One region of the Nonomuraea helvata genome, then DNA from elsewhere that is predicted to be linked to it. Evidence: riboswitches for the same ligand, from Rfam matches in the RefSeq annotation. Region 1 holds a riboswitch; the other holds the start of a gene.
The links. Region 1 has a riboswitch for cyclic di-AMP ahead of ABD830_RS24630 (C40 family peptidase). Riboswitches for the same ligand answer to the same signal wherever they lie in the genome.
Positions count from the first base shown of each region.

Region 2: another riboswitch for cyclic di-AMP. It lies ahead of ABD830_RS20760 (coiled-coil domain-containing protein); the one in region 1 lies ahead of ABD830_RS24630 (C40 family peptidase).

Region 1 is NZ_BAAAXV010000005.1:1,130,745-1,134,446, forward strand. Features, by position in the region: gene ABD830_RS24620 (branched-chain amino acid aminotransferase) at 1-868, opposite strand, end outside; gene ABD830_RS24625 (3-isopropylmalate dehydrogenase) at 1,083-2,129, opposite strand; cyclic di-AMP (ydaO/yuaA leader) riboswitch at 2,228-2,371, shown strand; gene ABD830_RS24630 (C40 family peptidase) at 2,402-2,968, shown strand; gene ABD830_RS24635 (ROK family transcriptional regulator) at 3,002-3,702, opposite strand, start outside.
Region 2 is NZ_BAAAXV010000005.1:309,371-313,072, reverse strand. Features, by position in the region: gene ABD830_RS20770 (DeoR/GlpR family DNA-binding transcription regulator) at 1-480, shown strand, start outside; gene galT (galactose-1-phosphate uridylyltransferase) at 477-1,556, shown strand; cyclic di-AMP (ydaO/yuaA leader) riboswitch at 1,621-1,761, shown strand; gene ABD830_RS20760 (coiled-coil domain-containing protein) at 1,795-2,733, shown strand; gene ABD830_RS20755 (DinB family protein) at 2,770-3,270, shown strand; gene ABD830_RS20750 (ATP-binding protein) at 3,316-3,702, opposite strand, start outside.

The DNA of each region.
Region 1 (3,702 bases):
AGATGAGGCGCTCCTCGGTCTCCAGGCCCAGGTCGCCGGCGAGCTCCAGGATCGAGTCCCTGGTGATGCCGGGCAGCAGGGTGCCGGTCAGCGCGGGGGTGACGAGCTTGTCGCCGAAGACGAAGAACAGGTTCATCCCGCCCATCTCCTCGGCGTACTTGTGCTCGTGGGCGTCCAGCCACACCACCTGGTCGCAGCCGTTCTCCACCGCCTGACGCTGCGCCACGAAGGCCGCCGCGTAGTTCCCGCCGCACTTGGCGAAGCCCGTGCCGCCGGGGGCGGCGCGCGTGTACTCGGTGGACAGCCACACCGAGACGGGCTTGATGCCACCCGCGAAGTACGAGGCCGCCGGGGAGGCGATCACCATGTACTTGTACATCTTCGACGGGTAGTTGACGCCCAGCCCCGCCTGGGTGGCGATCATGAAGGGGCGCAGGTAGAGGCTGTGGCCCTCGGTCGTGGGCACCCACTCCTTGTCGGTCTCGACGAGGAGCTCGAGCGACTCGACGAACGTCTCCTCGGGCAGCTCCGGCATGGCCATCCGGAGGGCCGACTGGTTGAAGCGGGCGGCGTTGGCGTACGGGCGGAACGTCACGATCGAGCCGTTGGTCTGGCGGTACGCCTTGAGCCCCTCGAACAGCTCCTGCGCGTAGTGGAAGACCGAGGTGGCCGGGTCGAGCGAGAGCGGGCCGTACGGCATGAGCCTGGCGTCGTGCCAGCCCTGCCCCTCGGTGTAGTCGATCGAGATCATGTGATCGGTGAAGATCTGCCCGAAACCGGGGTTCGCCAGTACCTGCTCTCGCTCGGCCGCGGTGCGAGCGTGGTCGGATAGCTGCACGTCGAAGCTGAGCTTCTGAGCGATGGTCATGACGGAGGTCCTTCTCTCTGCGAAATCTGCCCAAACCTACAGAAATCTGCGGATAGGCGACGGTGGTCGGCGCTGCCCGCGGGCAGCCCCGTACTTCTTATTGTCTCGCTATATGGGATGGCAAGCGGCCAATGGGGTGGTTAGGCCGTTTGGACGCGAAAAAGCGCCCGGCGGTCCTTCGCGGACCACCAGGCGCTCTCGGGGCTAGGCGGTCCTAGCCGGATACTCGCGCGGTGATGTCGTCACCGATCTCGTGCGTGGTCCGGCCGGCCCAGCCGGCCAGCCGCTCGACGATGTCCTCGGCCACCGCCTGCTCGACCTTGGCCGCCTCGGCGTGCCGGCCGAGGTGGTCGAGGAGCATGGCGACGGACAGGATGGTCGCGGTCGGGTCAGCCTTGCCTTGACCGGCGATGTCGGGCGCGCTGCCGTGCACCGGCTCGAACATGCTGGGCGCGGTCCGCTCGGGGTTGATGTTGCCGCTGGCGGCCAGGCCGATGCCGCCGGCGATGGCCGCGCCGAGGTCGGTGATGATGTCACCGAACAGGTTGTCGGTGACGATCACGTCGAACCGCTCGGGCTGGCTCACGAAGAACATCGAGGCCGCGTCGATGTGGCAGTAGTCGGTCGTGACCTCGGGGAACTCCTCCGCCACGCGGTTGACCGTGCGCTGCCACAGATCGCCGGCGTAGGTGAGCACGTTGGTCTTGTGGACGAGCGTGAGCTTCTTGCGGGGGCGCGACCTGGCCTTCTCGAACGCGTACCGCACGACGCGCTCGACGCCGTAGGCGGTGTTGAGCGACTCCTGCGTGGCGATCTCGTACGGCGTGCCGCGCCGCATGGCGCCGCCGGTGCCCGCGTAGAGGCCCTCGGTGCCCTCGCGGACGACGATCATGTCGATGTCCTCGGCGGGCGTGTCGGCCAGCGGGGTATCCACGCCGGGGAACAGCTTGACCGGGCGCAGGTTGACGTAGTGGTCGAACTCGAAGCGCAGCTTGAGCAGCAGGTCGCGCTCGAGGATGCCCGGCGGGACGCTGGGGTCGCCCACGGCGCCGAGCAGGATCGCGTCGTAGCCGCGCAGCTCCTCCAGCACCGCGTCGGGCAGGGTCTCGCCGGTGCGGTGGTAGCGTGCGGCTCCCAGGTCGTAGTGAGTGGGCTCGATCTTCGTGCCCACTGCCTCCAGGACCTTGAGGCCCTCGGCTACGACCTCGGTGCCGATGCCATCGCCGGGGATGACTGCCAGACGGATGTTACGCGACTCCATGGGCCGTACCTTACCGCGTCGTCTCGACTGACGAACACTCCATCTCATTTCTCGGACGTCCGTTTTGTGCGTATTGCGGTTCTTTGACCGTTTCGTTAGAGTCCATCGGGCCTAATCCACGCAGCGGTTGCGTGGAGCCGGGGACCCACTTCCCCCCTGGGGCGAATCGGCACCCACCGCCGTAGGGCTACTTCCAGGCCCGAGCCCGTCAGCTAACCCGGCCGGCCGCATGGAAGGACAGACCCCTGTCTCGCATTGCCATTGCCCTGGCGGTGGGCGCCGCCGGGCTCCTGCTGGCCACCCCTGCCCAGGCTTCCCCCAAAGAAGACCCCACCACTCTGACCGACCCCACCACACTGACCGGCGCCGAGATCAAACGCATCCGGGAACAGCAGGCGCCGAAACCCGCCTGGAAGATCGCCGTCGACTTCGCCATGAGCAAACGCGGCACACCGTACGTGTGGGGCGGCGCCAGCCCGAGCGGGTACGACTGCTCCGGGCTCATGCTCAGGGCGTACGAGCACGGGGGGATCGAGCTCCCCCGCACCGCCGCCGAACAGTACGGCGCGTTCTCCAAGAAGATCGCCTGGAAGGACCTCAAGCCCGGCGACCTCGTCTTCTTCCACGGCCTCGGGCACGTCGGGATGATCTCCCGGCCCGGCTACATGGTCCACTCGCCGCACACGGGCGACGTGGTCAAGGAAGAGCGCCTGAGCGACTGGCGCAGGGAGTCCTTCGTGGGCGCCGTCCGCCCCGACCCCAAGGGCGTACGCCTCTGGGCCAGGCTCAAGGAGCAGCGCAGCGCTCCGGCGCCCGCCACGTTCAAGGCGACCCTGTAGGCAGCGCACACGCCCGCCTTCCCCGAGCCGTGCTCAGGGAAGGCGGGCGTCGAAGATGAGGTCCCAGGCGCGGGTCCTGGCGTGGGCGACCGCGCCCAGCAGGACGCCGCTGTCGCCCAGCGTGCTGGCCACCACCGCCGGCCGCAGCGGGCCCAGCTCGGCGATCCGGGTCTCGATGGCCGCGCCCAGGAGGTCGAGGTTGCGGCCCACGCCGCCGCTGAGCACGATCACCTCGGGGTCCAGCACCGCCGCGACCGCCACCAGCAATCCCCCGATGCGGCGGCCCTCGGCCTCCACCACCGAGCGGGCCACGGCGTCGCCGGAGGCCGCCGCGGCGAAGACCTCCTTGGCCGTGTCCAGGGTCAGCCCGGCGGCGCGGGCCGCGCGGACGACGCCGGGAGCCGCGGTCACCGCCTCAGTGGCGCCGTGGGCCAGGGCGTCGTCGGGCGGGAGCGCGGGCTCCTCCGCGGCGGGCACGTAGGAGACCTCGCCTGCAGCCCCGCGAGCGCCGACGTACAGCTCGCCGTTGATCACGATGCCCATGCCGACGCCGGTCCCGATGGACACGAGCGCGAAGTCGGACTTCCCCCGCCCCTCCCCGTGCACGTGCTCGCCGACGGCGGCCAGGTTGATGTCGTTCTCGATGACGAGGTCCACCTCGAGCGTGGCGCGCAGGCGTTCGGCCAGGTCGGGTCCTGGCAGGTTGGGGGCGAACTCCAGACGGCCGAGCGCGG
Region 2 (3,702 bases), 820 kb from region 1:
GCAGGGACCACCACGTGGGCGCTGGCCCGCCACCTGATCGGCGTCCCCGAGCTGACGGTGATCACCAACTCGATCCCCGTCGCCGAGGTCTTCCACCGCAACCCGCGATCGGACCGTACGGTCGTGCTGACCGGCGGCGTGCGGACGCCGTCCGACGCCCTGGTGGGCCCGGTGGCCGTGGCGGCGATCCGCCGCCTGCACGTGGACACGCTCTTCCTCGGCGTGCACGGGATGAGCGCACGGGCCGGGTTCACCACCCCGAACCTGCTGGAGTCGGAGACCGACAGGGAGTTGGTCGCGGCCGCCGGCAGGCTGGTCGTCCCCGCCGACCACACCAAGTGGAACACGGTCGGCATCAGCACGATCGCGGAGCTGAGCGAGGCCGACGTGGTCATCAGCGACGCGGGGCTGCCCGAGGACGCACGCACGGAGCTGGCCGAACGGGCCGGAGAACTGATCATCGCGGAGGGCTCGCCTTGAAACGCACCATCACCCACCTGGCCGACGGCCGAGAGCTGATCTACTTCGACCGGCGTGACGACGCCGACAGGAGCGCGCTCGACCGGAGGACGCTCGACCCCCGGCCGGTGGCCTCCGAGCTGCGTTACGACCCGCTGACCGAGGAGTGGATCGCGATGGCGGGGCACCGTCAGACGCGTACGTTCCAGCCGACGGGGTCGGCGAGCGAGTGCCCGCTCTGCCCGTCGTCGGACACGCGGTCGTCGGAGATCCCGGCGTACGACTACGACGTGGTGGTGTTCGAGAACCGATTCCCCTCCTTCTCCGGAAATTTCGGGACCTATCAGGATGTGGGCGGGTTGAGCGAGGTTCGTCCTGGAGCGGGGAGGTGCGAGGTGGTCTGTTTCACCTCTGAACACTCGTCCTCCTTCTCCAGGCTCTCCGACGACCAGGTCGAGCTGGTCATGGAGGCATGGGCCGACCGTACGGCCGAGCTGTCCGGGATCGAGGGCGTGGAGCAGGTCTTCTGCTTCGAGAACCGGGGCGAGGAGATCGGCATCACGCTCGCCCACCCGCACGGCCAGATCTACGCCTATCCGTACGTCACGCCCAGGACCAGGCTCCAGCTCGACGCCGCCAGGCGCTACACGAAGGGCAACCTGTTCGCCGACGTGCTGGCCGCCGAGCGGGCCGAGGGGACGCGGGTGGTGGCCGCCAACGAGCTGTGGACGGCGTTCGTGCCCGCCGCCGCGCGCTGGCCGTACGAGGTGCACATCTACCCGCACCGGCAGGTGCCCGACCTGGCCGCGCTGTCGGAGGAGGAGCGCAAGGCGTTCGCACCGCTCTACACCTCGGTGCTGCGGGCCTTCGACGGCCTGTTCGGCGTCGTGATGCCGTACATCTCGGCCTGGCACCAGGCGCCCGTACGGCGGGACCGCGATCTGGCGTACCTGCACCTGGAGCTGTTCAGCATCAGGCGGGCGCCGGGGAAGCTCAAGTTCCTGGCCGGGTCGGAGTCGGCCATGGGGGCTTTCGTGAACGACGTGCTGCCAGAGGAGGCCGCGCGTATGCTTCGATCACAAGTAGATCACTATTAGATTTCTAGTTAGGGTCGCATTGCTCGTGATCTACCACTAACATCCCTTTTGCACCGGTTGTCACGACCGTTGCACGCCTAATCCCGGGCGTGTCGCCCGGGAGCCGGGGACCCACCTAGTTCTGGGGTGAGTCCGACCATGTGTCGGTAGGGCACCTCCGCGCCCGAACCCGTCAGCTAACCCGGCCGGCAGAGGGAGAGGAACATTCCACGTGGCGGCTGTGTCTCCGCTGTCCCCCGTGACTCTTGCCATCGGTCTCATCACCGCCGCCGCTGTCGCCTTCCTTCCGGCGACCGCGGCGTCGGCGGCCCCCAAGCCGTCGGAGGCCCAGCTCCGCGCCCAGCTCAAGCAGCTCAACAGCAAGGTCGACAAGCTCATCGAGACGTACAACCTCAAGCGCGTCGAGCTGGCCAAGGCGCAGCAGGCCGCCAAGGCCGCCAAGGAGCGCCTGGCCGTCGCGGAGCAGACGCTGGCCACGGCCGAGCAGCGGGTCGCCGACATCGCCAGCATGCGCTACCAGAGCCACGATCCCTCGGTGCCCGCCGTCCTGCTCTCCGCCGACAGCGGCGGCGTGGCCCTGCTGGAGCAGCTCACAGCCGAGCAGCAGGCCGTCGTCCAGGGGGTGGCCAAGGCCCGCGACGACAAGAAGAGCGCCTCAGACCAGGCCGCCGCGCTCGCCACCCAGATCAGCGCGGACGCGAAGCAGGTGTCCGCGCAGCGCGAGGAGGCCCAGGACGTCATCGACGACATCCAGAAGAAGCTCCAGGACCTGGTGCCGTTCGGTCCGGGCCGCAGCGCGAACGGCAGCTGGGCGCCGGAGCTGCCCACGGGCTCGGACAACATCACGGCCCGTACGCGGCTGATGAAGGCGGAGGTGGGGAAGGCCTTCAAGCTGCCGTTCGAGGTGGGCTGCTTCCGCGCGGGCTCAAGCGGCGAGCACCCGCTGGGACGGGCCTGCGACTTCATGATGAGCACCGGCGGCACGACGCCCTCGGCCGCCAACAACGCCCTGGGCGACCGCATCGCGGCGTGGGCGCTCGAGAACAAGGACAAGCTCGGCGTCAAGTACGTGATCTGGAAGCAGCGCATCAACATGGGCTCGGGCTGGCGGGCCATGGCGGACCGCGGCAGCATCACCGAGAACCACTACGACCACGTACACATCTCCATGAACTGAACGCGGTCCGGCCGCCTCCAGATAAGGTCAACCCCCATGAACGACCCTCGGACACCCCCACCGCTCACCGGCGACGAGCGGACCGTGCTGAACAACTGGCTCGAATGGCACCGTGCCACCCTGGCCTTCAAGTGCGCCGGTCTGTCGGACGAGCAACTGCGCGTGCGCGCCGCCCCGCCCTCGACGCTGTCCCTGCTCGGGCTGGTGAGACACCTGGCGCACGTCGAGCGCGTCTGGTTCCGCCGCGTGCTGAACGGCGAGGACATCCCCAGGCTCTGGGACAAGGACCGCGACAACGACGCCGACTTCAACGACGTGGACACCGCCTCGGTCAAGGAGGCCTTCGCGACCTGGGAGGAGGAGATCGAGCTCGCCCGCGCCATCTCGGCCGCCAAGCCGCTGGACGCCGTCGCCGACCGCAACGGCCGGGACTGCTCGCACCGCTACATCCTCGTGCACGTGATCGAGGAGTACGCCAGGCACAACGGCCATGCCGACCTGCTGCGCGAGCTCATTGACGGGGCGACCGGAGACTGACGGCCCTGACGGCGGGGCCATCCCGGTTCCGCCGTGACAACTGAATCAGGGTTCGGTGCGGAACAGGGCCCAGACGGCCTTGCCGCCGCGGGCGAGGGGGTCCCAGCCCCAGCACTGGCTGTACGTCTCGACGATGTAGAGGCCGCGCCCGTTCTCCGAGATGAAGTCCGGCTCCTTGGGGCGCGGCACCTCGTCACTCGGGTCTGCCACGGCCAGCAGCACGTGCGGCTGTACGCGCATCAGCAGGAGCTCGATCTCGCGCCGGCCCGCCGCGTACATCGCGTAGCGGACCGCGTTCGTCACCAGTTCCGACACCACCAGCGCGGCGTCGTCGCTGAGCTCGTTCAGCCCCCAGCTCCGCAGGGTCGAGCGGGTCACGTCCCTGGCCGTCTTCACGGAATCGGCCTGGAAGGGCAGCGGGCACGCGGTGGT